Regions from separate parts of the Planococcus sp. ANT_H30 genome, predicted to be linked through region 1. Evidence: riboswitches for the same ligand, from Rfam matches in the RefSeq annotation. Region 1 holds a riboswitch; each other region holds the start of a gene.
What was found. Region 1 has a riboswitch for lysine ahead of dapA (4-hydroxy-tetrahydrodipicolinate synthase). Riboswitches for the same ligand answer to the same signal wherever they lie in the genome.
Positions count from the first base shown of each region.

Region 1 (6,349 bases):
ATAAGTAGCATCGGTGGAAGCAAAGCAATTCCGCTCCAGGCTAACGCTTGCCATGAACCCCTCCAGAAACCAATTATTGCCAACACGACGGACAAAATGACCAACGACCACAGTAAAATGCCTACTAGAAAAAAGCTCATCTCCATGCGCCTCCTTATTTCTAATGGTCTTTTGTTATATATACCCGTTCTTAAACTATCAGCAACAATAGAAAAACAAAAAAACGGACAGCAAAGTTTCGCCGTCCGGTAGGAAATCTACTTATAGGTTTTGGAAAAACAAACGAATAACGTCTAATCCACCAATTACATTGCCTGCTGCCGTACCCAAATTTGTTAACACCACAACTAGTAGAACACGCGTAACTTTATTGTCCCAAAAGCCTTTAAGCGTAAACACGTCCTTCGATAAGGTTTGGAAATCCCCAACGTTCGGGCGACGAACATAGGCTTGTGCAAGTCCTGAAAACCAGCCTGCCGCTAACAATGGATGTAGTGCACCGATCGGACCCCCGACAAAAGCAGTGAGAATTGCTAATGGATGACCGAAAGCTACAGCAGCGCCTATTGCCCCAAGACATGCGGTCCAAAGGATCCAGCTAATCGTTTGGTCGAGACCAGCCGCAGGGTTATTCATAAACGTGATGGCAATCATAGCGACCAATGCTAAGGGAATCGCCCAACCGATAACTTTCGGCCACTTTGATTTGGCCGGAACTTTTGACAGTTCTTCCAAATCGTGTTCGTTGTGGACTTCTTTAATGATTCCTGGAACATGCGCTGCACCAAGAACCGCGACAATTTTTTGACCAGGAGCTTCTTTAATTTTTTGCGCCAAATATTGGTCTCGTTCGTCAATGAGCGGCTCTTTCAGTTTAGGGAAAGATTGAGTAAAATCATTCATTACCGCGTTGAGGGTATCCTGTGACTTCATCTTTTCCAAATCTTCTTCTGAGATCGTCTCTTTGCTGAAAATACTAAAGAATACGGAAGTCAGCAATTGCGCTTTCCCCATAAAACCGATATTGCCCCAAATGCGCGAAAACGTTACTTGAATATTGCGGTCAGCGAGTACCAATTCTGCGCCAGTTTCTTTAGCAGAAGCAATCCCTTGAATCATTTCTTGTCCAGGTTTGATGCCAAACTGATCTGCAAGACGGTTCTGAAAAGAGGAAATAGCCAAATTCATGAGTAACAAACTTGCTTTTTTGTCTTTGATCACTTTGAAAATGTCGGTTTCTTTCCATTTGCTGTCTTGAGTTACCGATTCATAGCGCTGCGCATCTAATTCGATGCATACCGAATCCGGTCGCTCGGTTTCAATGACGGCTTTCACCTGCTCTGCACTAGCTTTAGAAACGTGTGCCGTACCGATTAGGATTAATTCTTTGCCGTTGTATTCTAGGCGTGTGATATTGTCATCCAACATGCTGTACTTCCTTCGCAGAGCTATATTTCTTTCCATACGAAATGAAAAGACTGTCTATTTTATATAATGAATCACATCAGCAAAAATATCAATGCTGCACCCTTTTATTTGCATGCTAAAAGTGATTTTCACTTTAGGTGCCATCACAAATCAGTTGCATTAAACGTGTCGCCTTCTTTTAAATTACCGGCTTGAAAGCCTTTTTTAAACCATCGCTGGCGCTGTTCGGAACTACCGTGTGTAAAACTCTCAGGTACAACGTAACCACGGGACCGCTGTTGAATGGTGTCATCCCCTACCGCACTTGCCGCTGTCAATGCTTCTTCTAGGTCACCTTCTTCTAAATAGCCCATACCTTGCGCATGGTGGGCCCAGACGCCTGACAAATAATCCGCTTGCAACTCCAAGCGTACTTGCACTTTATTGTATTCTTCTTCACTAAGCTGGCTGCGAAGTGGCTGCACGTCTTCCATAACACCAAGAAGATTTTGAACGTGGTGTCCAACTTCGTGTGCCACGACATACGCCATGGCAAAATCACCGGGTGCTTGAAATTGGGTTTGTAGGTCATTGTAAAAACTCAAATCAATATAAAGTTTGTAATCGCCTGGACAATAAAAGGGTCCGACGGCTGCGCCTGCTGTTCCACAGGCAGACTCGACGCTGCCACTATACAAAACGAGTGTCGGCTCAACATATTCCATGCCTTCTTCTTTAAAAACTTCTGTCCAAACTTGTTCCGTATCCGCTAGAACGACTGACACAAATTCAGCCAATTCTTCTTCTTGTGGAGTTGATTCGTAAGACTGGTTTGAAGTCGTTCCTGAGGATCCACCCAATTGATCAAGAATGACACCTGGGTCGCCTCCTAAAAAAGCCACTAATAACACAATTAAAATACCGCCGATGCCGCCTCCTGCTACTAGCGCTCCACCTTTCCCTCGCCTATCTTCAACGTTTCTACTGGCTTTTCTACCTTTCCATTCCATAGGGGTCCCTCGTTTCACAATTGTTTTACTGTAAACATACCCTTTAGAGCACTAGTTCTAATCCATTTTAGACAATCGATAAATTAAAAATCGTTCGCGCGGATCTTTATGGAAATCCGACAATTGAATTTCTTCTATTAGCTGAAAAACTCCGTTAGTTTCCAGATAATCACTGTAATCTTGAGAGGCAAAAAACAAAATCACGTCTACCGTCCGTGGAGATTTTTCGACTGAAGCTAAAATTTTATTCACAAATGCGATGAATATCGCCACTGAAAAAGGGTTAAAGAAATAGAATACGGTATCGTCTGCTGTAACTGGGTATTTCTGAGCTAAGCAATTACAAAAGTTAATGTGAAACTCTGCACCTTTGTGCTTTTTCGCGTACTGTTTTTTATTTTCGAGGGCTTCTGTGTAAAATGTCGGATTCATTTCGATGCCTACACTTTTTACACCAAAAAAATGATGCACATAAAAATTCAAGCGCCCTTTTCCACAACCAACATCAACGATACAATCTTCAGGAGACAGGCTATAATGCTCAAACAATTTGTCGAGTAAATCGTAAGGTGTAGGCTCATAACGATTATGATGCAAAGAGGCGTTAAATCCTTGCTGGTTTCCTGTTGTTGCAATCACTAGCAGTTGGTCATAGGCTTGCTCACTCATTCTATCTCTCCTCGGCTATAATTTTTTACGTTCTTCATCTTGCAATTAATAGAAACATTTGTTATAGTACAGCTAATTCAATATTTCTTGCTCTTGTTTTTACAAGAGTAGGATAGAGGCGCAAAAACCATTAGTACGCAAAACGAGGATGATGAGATCCGTTGACGTTTGCCGAAAGGGGGATTTGCCGAAGTGGCGGAGATCTCACATTTCCGTGCGCTGGGTCTGCATTTAATAAATGCAGGACTGTCATATAGGAAACTATATGGAGGGCTATCTGATGCACAGGAGCAAATGGTAAACATTGTTTCTACTGCAGCAACAGGACCTCCTGTTGCTGCTTTTTTGTTTGTTCCTGACTGGCCTCTCACCTCTAAGCTTCGAAAAAAATTAGAAAAGGGTGTGTTCTGTATGAATTTCGGCCAAGTAATTACAGCAATGGTAACACCATTCGACCAATACGAGGAAATTGATTTTCCGGCAACGCAAAACTTAATCGAGCACTTGATTGCTAATGGATCTGACGGTCTTGTCGTCGCAGGAACCACAGGCGAATCGCCAACTTTATCGATAGAGGAAAAAGTAGAATTGTTCGAGTTTACCGTCAACACTGTTGCCGGACGGATTCCGGTCATCGCAGGAACCGGCTCGAACAATACGCGGGCATCGATTTCTTTGACTCAACAAGCAGAGAAAGTCGGCGTAGATGGCATTATGCTAGTTACGCCTTATTACAATAAACCTTCACAAGAAGGCATGTTCCAACATTTCCAAGCCATTGCGGAGTCGACTCATCTACCTGTCATGCTCTATAACATTCCAGGACGTAGCGTCGTTAACTTGCTTCCAGAAACCGTCATCCGCTTGTCTCAAATTAACAATATCGTTTCTATTAAAGAAGCGAGCGGTGATTTGGATGCTGCTTCAGAAATTATTGAACACACAGCTGAATCTTTTACTGTCTATAGCGGCGATGACAGTCTGACTTTACCGATGCTGTCTATCGGTGGTGCGGGCATCGTTTCGGTTGCTGCACATATTATCGGCAACGATATGCAAGACATGATTACGAGTTTTAAAACAGGTGATGTGAAAACAGCAGCAGCTATTCATAGACGGTTATTGCCAACAATGAAAGCATTGTTCGCTGCGCCAAATCCATCTCCAATCAAAGCAGCACTGCACATGACAGGTGTTTCGACTGGGGGCGTTCGGTTACCAATGATTGCACTGACTGACGAAGAAACCCTGACGTTACACAAGTCTTTACCCAGTCTGCATTCAGAAGCAGTAACAAATTGACTAACTAAAAAAAAACGCTGAAGTCTAGGAACTTCAGCGTTTTTTTAGTTAAGTGACATTCATCTGATGTAAGACACGTTTCAGGCTGCCACCAATTTCAATGTCTTTTAAATCAACTCCAATACCAATAAGCATCGCTGCAATTTCTGGACGGATTCCCGTGAGAACCGAGCGTATACCTACGAGCTTTAGCGACTGGATGATTTTAATAATTTGTTCTGCAACGATTGAGTCGACTCTCACGACACCTGACAAATCTACAATCAATACCGTAATTTTTAGTTGATTTGCTGCTAGTAAGGTTTTCTCCAGTATATAGCGAGCTCGGTCCATTTCAATGCTACCCACTAGTGGTAAAACGGCAATCTGATCACTGACCGGGACAACGGGTGAGGAAAGTTCAAGAAATTCTTTTCTTGCGCAGTTCAATTTTCGTCGATATGAAACTGTGTAGGCTTCTGTATAGGAAACAGCTGCATAATCCAGTAACGAATGAAAGGTCTCCATACTATCAAAAAGAATTTGAATGTTAATCTTCTTGTGAAGGGCTTCTGTTTTGATGACTGTTCCGATGTGTTTTCGAAATAAAGAAACTTCGGCAAGTGCGTCTTCTAGCGATCGATTGTTTTCAAGAAAAAAATCACCTGTTTTTTCTCCCCATCGTTGAATCTTCGCATAGACCTCTTGAATATTGTAACTATTGCTAATGGATTGTCCGATCAAATCCACAAAATCAGTTCGAATGTTATTTACAACTTCAATGAAGGCTTTCGTCATTTGCAACTGCTCAGCCTGAAGATTCGCGCTGACTTCTTCATGGATCAATTGTGCGATCAATTCTCTATCTGCCGACACGCGTTCCCCCAATAACCGATTCTCTTTTTCCATAAGTCCTCCAGAGGCAAAGATATTTTGTACGCTAATTATAGCTGTTAAATGAATGGTTGCAATGAGTCCAGTTCCCTATTTCTCCCAATAAATAAACATCCGTTTTTTAAAGACGGATGTTAAAGGTAGTTCTTTATTCATTGCCAAAGACACAATTTCTTCCATTAGCTTTTGCTTTGTACAGAAAACTGTCAGCTCTGGATAGCAAGCTTCCTACTTCGTCTCCAAGCGCATAAACGGCGACACCGATACTTACCGTGATGGGTACATGCATCCAGTCAGCAGCTTCTATGTGCTTACACAAAGAGTCAGCCATAGCTAAGCCTTCTTCAATTCCTGAGTCTGGCATCACGACGACGAACTCTTCTCCTCCGAGACGTGCTACAATGCCAGCCGCTCCAACTTTCGTTTCTAGATGCCACGCTAATTCCTGCAATACTGCATCACCTATTTGGTGACCATATGTATCGTTAACTTGCTTAAAATAATCAATATCCAAAATCAAAAGAGCCACTTTTCGACCATTTTGCGCCTGCAGTAAAAAGTCATGAAGTCGTTCTTCCAAATAGCGACGATTTTTCAAACCCGTTAGCGAATCCGTAATGGACAATTGTTGAAGTGTCGAGTTGAGATCAATCAGTTGTTGCTGTTTACTTTCTACTTCGCTCATTAAGTGTTGTAGTTTCTCATAGGCTTCTACTGTTTCACGGTTGATCTTTTCTGCATTACGTTTGGCTAATAGGAGTTCTTTTTCATATTCACCACGAACACTCATCTGCATCAATGCACATTCGTACAAACCATTTTGCTCTACTGCATTCATCAAGACTGGCATATGTCCTGCCGCACTTTTCAAGGTCAAAAACATTTCATTTACGGTGCCATGCATTTTAATAGAAGGAGTAAAGTACGTTTGGAAATACATCCGGGAAGCGATAGTTAGTAAATCATGGATATGCTGCGGATTTTCTACGCTTGTCAAATTCCGCAACGTGCTATTCATTTCAACGACACGCAATTCCTGGTCCAGAACCAAATAACCACAAGGGGCTCTATCGAGTTGCTGTTCCACG
Region 1 covers NZ_VOBJ01000001.1:1,126,056-1,132,404, forward strand. Annotated here, with positions in the region: gene FQ085_RS05300 (hypothetical protein) at 1-140, opposite strand, end outside; gene FQ085_RS05305 (TraB/GumN family protein) at 262-1,428, opposite strand; gene ypfJ (KPN_02809 family neutral zinc metallopeptidase) at 1,572-2,417, opposite strand; gene FQ085_RS05315 (class I SAM-dependent methyltransferase) at 2,475-3,086, opposite strand; lysine riboswitch at 3,192-3,370, shown strand; gene dapA (4-hydroxy-tetrahydrodipicolinate synthase) at 3,498-4,388, shown strand; gene FQ085_RS05325 (STAS domain-containing protein) at 4,437-5,276, opposite strand; gene FQ085_RS05330 (GGDEF domain-containing protein) at 5,410-6,348, opposite strand.

Region 2 (6,349 bases), on a different contig from region 1:
ACTGGCAATGGTACTGCTTCAGTTTCCGCCGTGGTTTGATTGCCAAAAAGACAATGTCGATCAACTTCGAGAGATTACCGGGCGTTTAAAAGAATTTGATCTGGCAATCGAATTTCGTCATCAATCCTGGTATGCCAATGGGATGAGTGAAAAAACCGTGGACTTCTTACGGGATAATCAGTTGATTCACACAGTGTGTGACGAACCGCAGGCAGGAGATGGCTCAATTCCACTGGTTCCAATTTCTTCAAGAACAGACAAAGTGCTACTTCGTATTCACGGTCGCAATGTTCATGGCTGGCTAAATCCAGGGCATGGACAAAACTGGCGGGAAGTTCGTTATCTCTATGATTATAATAAAGAAGAACTGGGCGAAATCAGTCGTGCTGTAAACCTATTGGCGCAAACAGCAGAAACGGTCTACGTGATTTTTAATAATAACTCAGGAGGCCATGCAGCAGGTGACGCTAAAGAGTTCCAGAATATGAATGATTTATCATTTGACGGGCTTTCACCAAAGCAAATGGATTTATTTGAAGGAGGATTTTAATGGTTTTTATCGTTATGGCACTTGTCGGAGTGGCTTCTGGCATAGTGGGTGCATTGATAGGGCTTGGTGGTGGCGTTATACTGGTTCCAGCTTTACTTTTTCTAGGCACCAGTTTTGCGTTTTTTCCGGACCTTTCGCCTCAGAAAATTGTTGGCTTATCAGTCATCATGATGATTTTCACAGGCTTGTCTTCAACTTTAGCTTATATGAAAGTTCGAACAGTCGATTATAAAAGCGGACTTATTTTCTTTGCAGGAAGTGCACCCGGTACAATCATTGGTGCTTTTGTTAATAAAAACTTGGATTTGCCGTCATTCAATCTGTATTTCGGAATTCTTCTCGTTTTTCTATCGCTGCTTTTACTGTTGCGCGACCGGCTCAAAGCGGTTCGCTGGTTCGTGGACAACGGTCGTAAAACAACGTTTATAGACAATCAAAATAAAGAATATATTTATGGTTATCCAATTTGGTTTGCCTTGTTATTAACTTTTTTTGTTGGAGTGGCTTCAGGGTTGTTCGGTATCGGTGGTGGCTCAATTATCGTGCCTGCGATGATTTTATTGTTCTTATTCCCACCACATGTAGCCATTGGGACGTCTATGTTTATGGTGTTTTTATCAGCACTTGTCAACTCCGTTACCCATATCTCATTAGGAAACGTGCCATGGATTTATACGCTAGCCGTTGTTCCAGGTGCATACATGGGTGCGAAAATAGGTGCGAAGTTAAACAAGCGCCTGAATTCGGAAATGCTGGTGACCATTTTGCGTATTGTCCTTTTGATTCTCGGGTTGCGATCGATTTATGAAGGAATATTTAGTTCTTAAAGAGGTGTTTTCATGAGTGAAACTATTCATATTTATCATACAAATGATTTGCATAGCCATTTTACAAATTGGCCACAGATTAAATCGTTTTTAGCTGAACGAAAAAGATGGCACGAAGAAGAAGGCGACGTCTGTCTTATTTTAGATATTGGTGACCATGTTGATCGTTCGCATCCTTATACAGAAGGCACAGCAGGCAAAGGCAATGTGCAATTACTAAACGAAGCGCAATACGATGCTGTGACGATTGGCAATAACGAAGGCATTACACTGTCAAAAGAAGAGCTTGCTGATTTGTATGTTCAAGCCGATTTTAAAGTGGTGGTGTCAAATTTATTTGATTTGCGTGGCAATCGACCTCAATGGGCTAAGCCCTATCATATTATCCGTACAACAAACGGAAAACGGATTGGATTAGTGGGTGCAACCGCAGAGTTTACGCCTTTTTATCATAAACTGGGTTGGCGACTTACAGATGCCAAAGAATCTATTATTCAAGCAGTAAAAGAAATTGAAGAACACACGGATTTAATTATTTGCTTATCACATCTTGGCATTAAAGAAGACGAGTTATTGGCGGATCTTTGTCCACAAATCAATATTATTTTGGGGGCACATACGCATCATGTTTTTCATGAAGGCAAATGGCAAGGGGACACTTTGCTAGGTGCTGCAGGAAAATTCGGTGTTTACGTTGGTCATATTGCTGTAGCAGAAGCATTTGAAAAAACCACTGCGCAACTCGTTGAAGTGTCTCGGTTACGCGAAGAACAAGAAGGATTTGATGAACGGCTAATCGAGCAGGGAAAAATACAAATGAACGAGTTAGTTTTTCATAGCGACAAGACGCTAAAAGCAGAGTGGTTTAAAGATTCAGAGCTGGCAACTTTGTTTGGACAAGCGCTGATTGAATTTACAGAAGCCGATTGTGCGTTATTTAATGCCGGAATATTTATGGAAGATATGGCAAAAGGTGCGATGACTCGCTACAACTTTCATCAAATGCTGCCTCATCCAATCAACCCTTGTCTTGTCGAGCTAAGCGGAGCCGAGTTAAAGGAGATTTATTTGCAGTCTTTGAACTCAGAATGGCCACAGCTCGAGTTAAAAGGAATGGGATTCCGTGGCGCGGTGTTTGGCAAGATGATTCATTTGAATATGGAAATTATAAATCACCGGTTTTATATCAATGGGCAACTAGCAGTGCACGATCAAACTTACCGATTGGTTACGTTAGACATGTTAACGTTTGGCTACTTTTTTCCAAGCTTGAAAAGAGCGGCTAAGACATATTTTATGCCAGAGTTTCTGCGTGATGTGTTTAGCGAGTATTTTCATAGCAAAGCCTTGAAGTAGAAGGCCTATTCGGAATATAAACGCAGTTGATTTTATGGTGATTTTGGGCTATGCTAATAAAGAAATATATATTGGTGGGTAGAGGCTGCAGGACTGATCAGTAAGATGCGCGAGTTTGACCGCGTTGAACGCATCTGAAAGGAAGTTTTGCCGAAATCGATTTTCTAGGTCTAAGAAGATGGATTGGGGTCATTCTAAATAAGAATGTCACTGTCATTTGAGCAACAGCTTAAATGGGGAGCTACAGGGTTGTTTGATGTTCTAATGCACAGACGAATTGTAGAAGGCTGACTTTATCCAATTGGAGAGGTCGGCTTTTTTTATCTCATTTTTAACCCATCAAAAATTAGGAGGAGTTTTTATGGAGAATACGATTTTTTCGATTTTGCCGCCGATTATTGCAATCGTTATGGTACTTTTAACGCGTCGTGTGCTATTGTCGCTAGGTACCGGTATTGTAGCAGCAGCTGTAATATTGACATGGTTTGCACCACTTGATGCCTTACAAGAGCTTGTAACATCATTTACGATTATTTTTTGGGATGAAGGTTTCAACGCTTACAACGTCTTTATCATTCTTTTCTTGTTGTTGCTTGGCATTATTACAGCATTCGTTAGTTTATCAGGAGGCAGCCATGCTTTCGCTGAATGGGCTTCCACACGTATCAAGTCGCGAAGAGGGGCGAAGGTTCTAACAGTAGTTCTTGGAATTGTGATCTTCATCGATGACTATTTCAATGCTTTAGCTGTAGGACAAGTTGCACGTCCAATTACTGATCGTTATAAAGTGTCACGCGCTAAGCTCGCGTACTTTATCGATTCGACTGCTGCACCTGTTTGTGTCGTTTCTCCCGTATCAAGTTGGGGAGCTGCAATTATTGGGATTATTGCGACGATTTTAGCAGGACAAACTTTTGTTGAATATTCCGCATTAGAAGCTTTCCTGTGGATGGCACCGATGAACTTTTATGTAGTCGCTTCTCTAGCTATTGTCTTTTTTGTTGCTATTCGTGATGTTGATTTTGGTGAAATGAAGAAACATGAAGTGCTTGCGATTACGGAAGGACAACTTTTTGATCCTAACAAAACAATTCCAGGTGAAATGAAAGAAGATTTTCCAACTCATTCACATGGACATGTTAGAGATTTATTACTACCAATTTTATTGTTGATTGTTGGTACAGTAGGGGCAATGATTTGGACGGGCTATCAGAACGCAGATCAAGTATTTGATATTTGGTTGATTTTTGAAAATACAGATGTGCCAGCTTCCTTATTAACAGGTGGTGTGCTAGGCGCATTAACGTCCATTATCTTATACGTTATGCAAATGAAAAAGAACGAAACAGCTAATGTGGGCTGGATTGGCAAAGGCATTTGGGCAGGTATCAAATCAATGATGGGTGCAGTGCTAATCTTGATTTTTGCTTGGTCGCTGACTTCTTTGATCGGGTTACTTGAAACGGGTGCATATTTAGCAGGCGTTGTGTCTGAAGGCAATGTTCCGACAGCTATTCTTCCCGTTTTACTGTTTGTGTTAGCGGGTGTTATGGCTTTTTCTACAGGAACATCGTGGGGGTCTTTCGGTATCTTATTACCGATTGCCGGTACAATTATGATTGAGGCTGACCCATCCTTATTATTGCCAGCGTTATCAGCAGTGTTAGCAGGAGCGGTTTTTGGTGATCATTGTTCACCGATTTCCGATACGACGATCTTGTCTTCGACAGGAGCGGGAAGCAATCATATGGACCATGTCTTAACTCAGATACCGTATGCGTTAACCGCTGCAGGTATCGCTGCAATTGGGTACATTGTCATAGGTTTCACTGGTTCGCTATTGATTTCGTTAGGCGTAGTCTTAGCCGTGTTAGCCGTTCTCTTTGTTGTCTGGTCACAACGAACAACTATTATTGAAAAACAACAAAATATATAATGAAATCAAGGCAGAGAAGCTATTTCTCTGCCTTTTTACTTTTGCCGCAATAGTTTTTTTAAATTATATTGTGAAATCGTCTTTACATTAAAGCGCTCTCTCGGTATACTATTTTTAGATTAGTTAATAATCTGAAAACAAACAAAATTCCTATTTTTATGTAAATAGAATGGGAATACAGAGGGGGAAGAGTGATGGAACGTTCGCAATGGGGTACACGTGCCGGCTTTATCATGGCAGCTGTCGGCTCTGCAGTAGGTTTAGGTAACATTTGGCGTTTTCCGTATGTTGCCTTTGAAAATGGTGGGGGTGCCTTTTTCATACCATATCTATTTGCATTATTAACTGCCGGTATACCAATTTTAATCCTTGAATTTACGATTGGTCATAAGTACCGAGGTTCTGCACCATTATCATTCTTTAGAATGGGTGGTAAAAAACTAGAATGGCTTGGTTGGTGGGCAGTATTTGTGTCCTTCATTATATCTGTGTACTATGCCGTTATTATCGCTTGGGCAATGCGCTATACTATATTTTCAATCAATCAGGCATGGGGCACAGATACACAAGATTTCTTATTCAATGAATTTTTGCAACTGACAGTTAGCCCAGGGCAAACAGGTGGAATTGTTTGGGGCGTATTTATTCCTCTAGTGCTGGTCTGGGTCATTACACTCGGAATTTTGCTTGCAGGAGTGAAAAAAGGAATTGAAGTGGCTAACCGGATTTTCATTCCAACTTTAGTCGTCATTTTCTTGGCAGTAGTTATTCGTGCAGTTACACTGGACGGGGCATTGGTAGGACTAGAAGCATTCTTCCAACCAGATTTTAGCGCTATTATGGATCCGTCGGTTTGGGTCGCAGCTTATGGACATATATTCTTTAGTTTATCTGTCGCATTTGCCATTATGATTACGTACTCAAGCTATCTTCCTAAAAAGTCGGACATTACAAATAACGCTTTTATCACAGGTTTTGCCAACTCAAGCTTTGAATTATTAGCTGGTATCGGTGTTTTCGCAGCTCTTGGGTTTATGGCATCGCAACAAGGTGTTGAAGTAAGTGAAGTAGCAACAGCCGGTGTTGGATTGGCATTTGTGGTATTCCCACAAATTATCAATGAATTTCCAGGATTCAACGGATTGTTCGGCGTATTGTTCTTCTTGTCGTTAACACTCGCTGGATTGACGTCTTTGATGTCAATTACTGAAACTTATGTCGCTGGGTTTTCTGAGAAGTTCGGTATTTCTCGTAGAAAATCTGTTCTTTTCGGAGGCGGACTTGCAGCATTGATTTCAATTCTCTTTGCAACACAAGGCGGATTGTTCTTCTTGGATCTTGCAGATTACTTTATCAACCAATTTGGTGTTGCAGCAATCGGACTAGTAGAAGTGGTGCTAGTCGTTTGGGTGTTCCGCAAAGCAGATACACTTAAAGCACATGCTAACGAAATCTCGGATATTCATTTGGGTGGCTGGTGGAAATTCAGTCTCGGCATCATTACACCAATCGTTTTAGGTTATATGATGTTCGGTTTACTCAAGCTAAACATTCTGAAAGAGTTTGATACTGAAACTGGAAACTACGAAGGGTACTCAGATATGTTTACCTTATCAGGAGGCGTAGCAGTTGCTTCCGCTGCAATCATTTTCGGAGTTCTATTCTCTCTTGCAAAATGGC
Region 2 covers NZ_VOBJ01000005.1:79,351-85,699, reverse strand. Annotated here, with positions in the region: gene FQ085_RS11915 (DUF72 domain-containing protein) at 1-550, shown strand, start outside; gene FQ085_RS11910 (sulfite exporter TauE/SafE family protein) at 550-1,377, shown strand; gene FQ085_RS11905 (bifunctional metallophosphatase/5'-nucleotidase) at 1,390-2,733, shown strand; lysine riboswitch at 2,805-2,985, shown strand; gene FQ085_RS11900 (Na+/H+ antiporter NhaC family protein) at 3,095-4,669, shown strand; gene FQ085_RS11895 (sodium-dependent transporter) at 4,864-6,349, shown strand, end outside.
Region 2: linked by a shared signal. The riboswitch ahead of FQ085_RS11900 (Na+/H+ antiporter NhaC family protein) and the one ahead of dapA (4-hydroxy-tetrahydrodipicolinate synthase) in region 1 are both predicted to bind lysine.

Region 3 (6,349 bases), on a different contig from region 1:
GTTGCCGATTTACTTGGCATTAACTGTGTAACGACTATTACTAGCTTGAGCATTGATGGCGAAACTGTAACTATCGTTCGTGATATCGAAGGCGATGCAGAAGAATTAGAAACGTCATTGCCACTGTTAGTGACAGCTCAACAAGGGTTAAACGAGCCGCGTTATCCATCGCTTCCAGGAATTATGAAAGCGAAGAAAAAACCGCTTGAAGAACTGGAATTAGATGATTTAGATATCGAAGAAGACGACGTAGAAGCGAAAACAGAAACAATCGAAATCTACTTGCCACCGAAAAAAGCAGCTGGCCGTATTCTTGAAGGTGACATCTCAAACCAGGTAACAGAACTGGTTGGCTTACTACGTAACGAAGCAAAAGTTATTTAATGTAACTTGAAGTGACCGAGCATCTTAGTAAAAGATACAACGACAAGTTTGTTGATGATTTTAAGCGTTCGGTACGCTCATATAACGATAGCATTTTTTCACATCTACTTAGGGGGTAAACAGACTATGGCGAAGAAAGTATTAGTTTTAGGCGAAACGCGCGAAGGCGCATTACGTAATGTTTCATTTGAAGCAATTGCAGCTGCTAAGAAAATTTCTGGCGGCGGTGAAGTAGTAGGCGTTTTAATCGGAGATGCAGTCGCTGATTTTGGTGCTGAACTTGTGGCATATGGCGCAGACCGTGTCGTAACAGTTGAACATCCGCATTTGAAATCATATACATCTGACGGCTATGGTCAAGCTTTCATGGCAGTTGTCGAACAAGAAAAACCAGAAGGTCTCGTTTTTGGTCATACATCAGTTGGCAAAGACTTGGCGCCCAAAATCGCTTCTAAATTACAAGCTGGCTTAATTTCAGATGTTACGGACATTGAAGGAGAAGGCGACGAAGCTGTATTTATCCGCCCGATTTTCTCTGGTAAAGCGTTTGAAAAAGTGAAACTAAAAGACGGCATTGACTTTATTACAGTGCGTTCGAACAATATTGCGCCACTTGAAAGACAAGAACGTTCAGGTGAAGTTAATTCGTTGGCTGTGGATATTACAAACCTGCGCACGATTATTAAAAATGTTGTGCGCAAATCAACTGAAGGTGTCGATCTTTCGGAAGCGAAAGTTATCGTAGCTGGAGGCCGTGGCGTCAAGAGCACAGAAGGATTTGAACCTTTACAAGAATTAGCTAATCTTCTTGGTGGTGCAGTCGGTGCATCTCGCGGAGCTTGTGACGCAGATTATTGCGATTACTCACTTCAAATTGGACAAACAGGAAAAGTGGTAACACCTGACCTATATATCGCAGCTGGTATTTCTGGAGCTATCCAACATATGGCGGGGATGTCTAACTCGAAAGTCATCGTAGCAATCAACAAAGACCCAGAAGCAAATATCTTCAAAGTAGCAGATTACGGCATTGTCGGAGATTTGTTTGAAGTTATTCCCATGCTGACAGAAGAATTTAAGAAAGTAATGTAATTACAAAAAGTGGCTAATCGCTTACTTTTAAAACTTAAACAGGTGGCGAGAAAAACAAAAACTCGTCATCTGTTTTTGTCTGAGGATTTTTACTAATGAGTGGCTTGAAGAAGTAGCGACTGCTGTAGGAAAGCAACTGTTAGGACGGAAGCAATCTGTTTTCGTTTAGCCCACTGATCTGCTGGGTAATAGAGGAGTAGGCAAAAAAATAGCTAGTGTTTTTAACGCATGATATACTTTGAATATAGTTTGGTTAATCATAAGGAGGAATTATTCATGGCAATTGTACACGGTACAGATCAGAACTTTTCACAAGAAGTAGCAGAAGGACTCGTTTTAGTAGATTTTTGGGCAACTTGGTGCGGACCATGTAAAATGATTGCTCCTGTGCTAGAAGAATTGGACGCTGAAATGAGCGATAAAGTTAAAATCGTAAAAGTTGATGTGGATCAAAACCAAGAAACAGCTGGAAACTATGGCATCATGTCAATTCCAACTTTGTTATTGATGAAAGACGGCGAAACAGTTGATAAAGTAGTTGGTTTCCGACCAAAAGAAGCATTAGCTGAATTGGTTGAAAAACACGCATAATTCTTAACCGGGTCCAGTGATGGTACCCGGTTTTTTAATAGGGTGATAAAATGGCAAACGAATTGATTCGACACAAATTGGCAATATTGCCTGATCAACCAGGCTGTTATTTGATGAAAGATCGCCAGAATATGGTAATTTATGTAGGAAAGGCAAAAGTTCTCAAAAATCGTGTGCGTTCTTATTTTACGGGAAGTCATGATACCAAAACACAACGTTTGGTGAATGAAATAGAGGATTTTGAGTATATTATTACGTCTTCTGATAAAGAAGCATTAATTCTCGAATTGAACTTGATTAAAAAATACGATCCGAAGTATAACATTATGCTAAAAGATGATAAAAGCTACCCGTACTTAAAAATTACAGGAGAGCGTCATCCGAAGCTGATCACGACAAGACAAGTAAAAAAAGATAAAGGGAAATATTTTGGGCCTTATCCAAACGCCTACGCAGCAGCAGAAACAAAAAAACTACTGGACCGCTTGTACCCGTTGCGGAAATGTCATACCATGCCTGACCGAGTATGTCTGTATTATCATTTAGGTCAATGTTTAGCACCGTGTGTTAAACCGGTTGAAAAAGAAACCTATCAAGAGATGATTGATGGCATTACAAAGTTTTTAAACGGTGGATTCCGTGAAGTTAAAGTGCAATTGGTCGCAAAAATGTCGGAAGCGGCAGAAAATCTGGAATTTGAACGCGCAAAAGAATACCGTGATCAAATTAATATGATTGAAACGGTGATGGAAAAACAAAAAATGGCGATGAATGATTTTACCAATCGCGACGTTTTTGCGTATGCTGTTGATAAAGGCTGGATGTGTGTGCAAGTCTTTTTTGTGCGACAAGGCAAACTAATTGAACGAGACGTATCGCTTTTCCCCTTGTACCGCGATCCGGAAGAGGAATTTTTAACGTATCTCGGGCAATTTTATGAAAAAGCCAACCATGTGAAACCGAGTGAAATTTTAATTCCTGAAGCGGATGATCCGGATATGTTAAAAGAATGGCTAGGCGTTCGTGTACTCGTTCCACAACGAGGCAAGAAAAAAGAGCTGGTGGCACTTGCTAAGAAAAATGCGGAAGTGGCCATTAAAGAAAAATTCCAATTGTTAGAACGACAAGAAGAACGAACCATTGGCGCGTGTACAGATTTGGGTGAGGCGATGAATATTGAAGTGCCTCTTCGCATCGAAGCTTTTGATAACTCGCATATTCAAGGCGCTGATGCAGTATCTGCAATGATTACGTTTATTGATGGCAAGCCTTCTAAAAAAGACTACCGCAAATACAAGACTCGGAATGCGTCAAAGCCGGATGATTACGCGGCGATGCGAGAAGTTATCCGTCGACGTTATTCACGTGTATTGAAGGACGGTTTACCTTTACCTGACCTGATTGTTATTGATGGAGGAAAAGGACAAATGGAGTCGGCACGTGAAATTTTAGAAGATGAACTCGGTTTATCTATCCCAATTGCGGGTCTAGCAAAAGACGCTAAGCACCAAACTTCTCAATTGCTGTATGGTTCACCTGCTGAAATTGTGCCACTAAAACGGACGAGTGAAGCTTTTTACTTGCTTCAACGGATTCAAGACGAAGTCCACCGTTTTGTTATTACGTTTCACCGTCAGTTACGTGGAAAAAATTCAATTCAATCAGCACTTGATGGGCTTGAAGGGGTTGGCCCCAAACGTAAGCAACAGCTACTGAAACATTTTGGTTCTGTTAAAAAAATCAAAGAAGCATCAGTAGAACAAATCCAAGAGGCAGGAATGCCAGAAGCGCTAGCAATCTCTATTGAACAGCATTTTAAACAAGGCACATTGCCAAGCGAGTCGTAACATGGTATCGTAGAAGAATAAGTAAGAATAAGTAAATCACTTGGAAAAGTGATGATAGAGGCGCGAACGTCAATAGTAAGCATCTGGAGATTTGCAGAATCTACGAAGGATGGTGAAAGGGATGGTCGCCGAAGTGTGCGTATGACTGCTATTACGCATGCTGGTTCTGCATTTAACAAGTGCAGAGCTGTCAGAGTCAATCTCTGGAGGGCTATCTCACATGGACGTTTTTTTCGTACATGATAAGAGGTAGTTTCCCGCGGTTGCGGGGAGCTACCTTTTTTTGTGTCTAGTGGCATGATCGCTAGTCATTTTGAGGGCCACATACTAAATGTGGGAGTGGATGGAATGAAAACGATCGTCATGAAATTTGGAGGAACTTCTGTCGCGACTCCAGAAAAAATTATCGGAGTTGCCAAACGAGCTATTCGTGAAAAACAAGCAGGCAAACGCGTAGTCATTGTTGTTTCGGCGATGGGTAAGACAACTGATACGTTGCTCGGATTAGCGGGAGAAATATCAGCGGAACCGCCAAAGCGAGAAATGGATATGTTACTGGCAACAGGTGAGCAAATTACGATTTCGTTATTGGCGATGGCTTTCAAGAAACTGGGTCATGAAGCTCTATCTTTTACTGGATGGCAGGCAGGAATTGAAACAGAATCCGTACCACGTAATGCACGCATCATTAAAATAAATACAGAACGTCTTGAACGTGTGTTGGAAAATGGTTATCTTTGTGTGGTTGCCGGTTTTCAAGGAGTGGATACAATTGGTAATATTACAACCCTTGGTCGCGGTGGATCGGATACGACTGCCGTTGCGCTTGCTGCAGCACTAAAAGCGGAAAAATGTGAGATTTATACAGATGTTAACGGTGTCTATACGTCAGATCCACGGTATGTAACAGGTGCACGCAAGTTACAACAAATTTCTTATGATGAAATGTTGGAACTTGCTAATCTCGGAGCGGGCGTACTACATCCGAGAGCGGTCGAATTCGCAAAAAACAATAACGTCCCATTATCTGTCAGAGCAAGTTATTCAGACGAGCCTGGCACAATCATACAAGAGGTGATCACTGTGGAGAAAAATTTAATCGTTAGAGGTGTGGCATTCGAACCAGGAATAGCGCGCGTAACTGTGAGTTACAAAAAGCCATTCAACGGATCTCTTGCTACTATTTTTACAAAGCTTGCTGAAAATCACATTGATGTGGATATTATTGTTCAAAGCATCAGTGATGAATTTCCACCGTCTGTCTCTTTTTCTATTAGCCAGGAAAGCCTTGAAGAAACACGCCGAGTTTTAACGGAAGCACAAGATGCCATTGGTTTTCTGACACTGAATGTAGAAGTCGGCTTATCGAAAGTGTCGATTGTAGGTTCAGGGATGGTATCGAATCCTGGAGTCGCAGCTCGGATGTTCGATATTTTAAGAAGCGAAGAAGTTCCGGTGAAGATGGTTAGTACCTCTGAAATAAAAATTTCAGTCGTTGTACCAGAAGTAGATATGAACAAATCAGCGAATGCTTTACATGCAGCGTACGGATTGGCTGCGGTAGAAGTCCACTCATAAATAATGAATTCTTTATGTGATAAAAGCTAGTGAAAAAATTCACAAAATGTTCAAATTCTCAATGCTAATATAGTAATGATGTCTACACAGTGGTTTGTACTAGAATAGTCGGAAGGAGCGATTCTCAATTAGAGAATCGCTTTTTTCCGGAATGCTGTTAAATCGATTCTATTTCGATACATTTCCTCTAGATAGAAGGTAATCGCCTGCGAAATCCATAAGCGCTATCGGTTTAAAGGAGTTATGTTGCCTTGACGCTCCTTGAGGGGGGGAGTACAATAAATATGTCATATTATTGTATCATGATGGTGCGTGGCTTCAGGTACAGTCATACGAAACGTCTGTCTTGGACGCTACCAATTAATGTTTTGAGGGGGGTAAAATTTTGGATAACAATCGTGAATTTTTTATGCGTAGGCTGCACTCATTGTTGGGAATTATTCCTATCGGTATATTCTTAACGCAGCACCTAATTGTCAACCATTTTGCTACACAGGGGGAAGAGGCATTCAACAAGGCATCTTACTTTTTGGCACATCTTCCATTCGTCATTTTCCTGGAGATCTTTGTCATTTACCTGCCGATTTTGTATCATGCGTTCTACGGCCTATACATAGCGTTTACTGCGAAGAACAATCCTGGGCATTATAGCTATATGCGCAATATGTTGTTTGTTGCACAGCGCTATACAGGAGTCTTCCTAGTAGTCTTTATCGCTTGGCACATCTTTGAAACAAGATTCCAAGTTGCAATCGGAGCAGCTGCTGAAGCTGACTTTAACATGATGGCAAACATCTTAGACAATCCTTGGATGATGGCATTCTACATTGTTGGTGTAGTGGCAGCAACTTTCCACT
Region 3 covers NZ_VOBJ01000002.1:322,084-328,432, reverse strand. Annotated here, with positions in the region: gene FQ085_RS07535 (electron transfer flavoprotein subunit beta/FixA family protein) at 1-384, shown strand, start outside; gene FQ085_RS07530 (electron transfer flavoprotein subunit alpha/FixB family protein) at 511-1,476, shown strand; gene trxA (thioredoxin) at 1,753-2,067, shown strand; gene uvrC (excinuclease ABC subunit UvrC) at 2,118-3,914, shown strand; lysine riboswitch at 3,962-4,136, shown strand; gene FQ085_RS07515 (aspartate kinase) at 4,263-5,492, shown strand; gene FQ085_RS07510 (succinate dehydrogenase cytochrome b558 subunit) at 5,878-6,349, shown strand, end outside.
Region 3: linked by a shared signal. The riboswitch ahead of FQ085_RS07515 (aspartate kinase) and the one ahead of dapA (4-hydroxy-tetrahydrodipicolinate synthase) in region 1 are both predicted to bind lysine.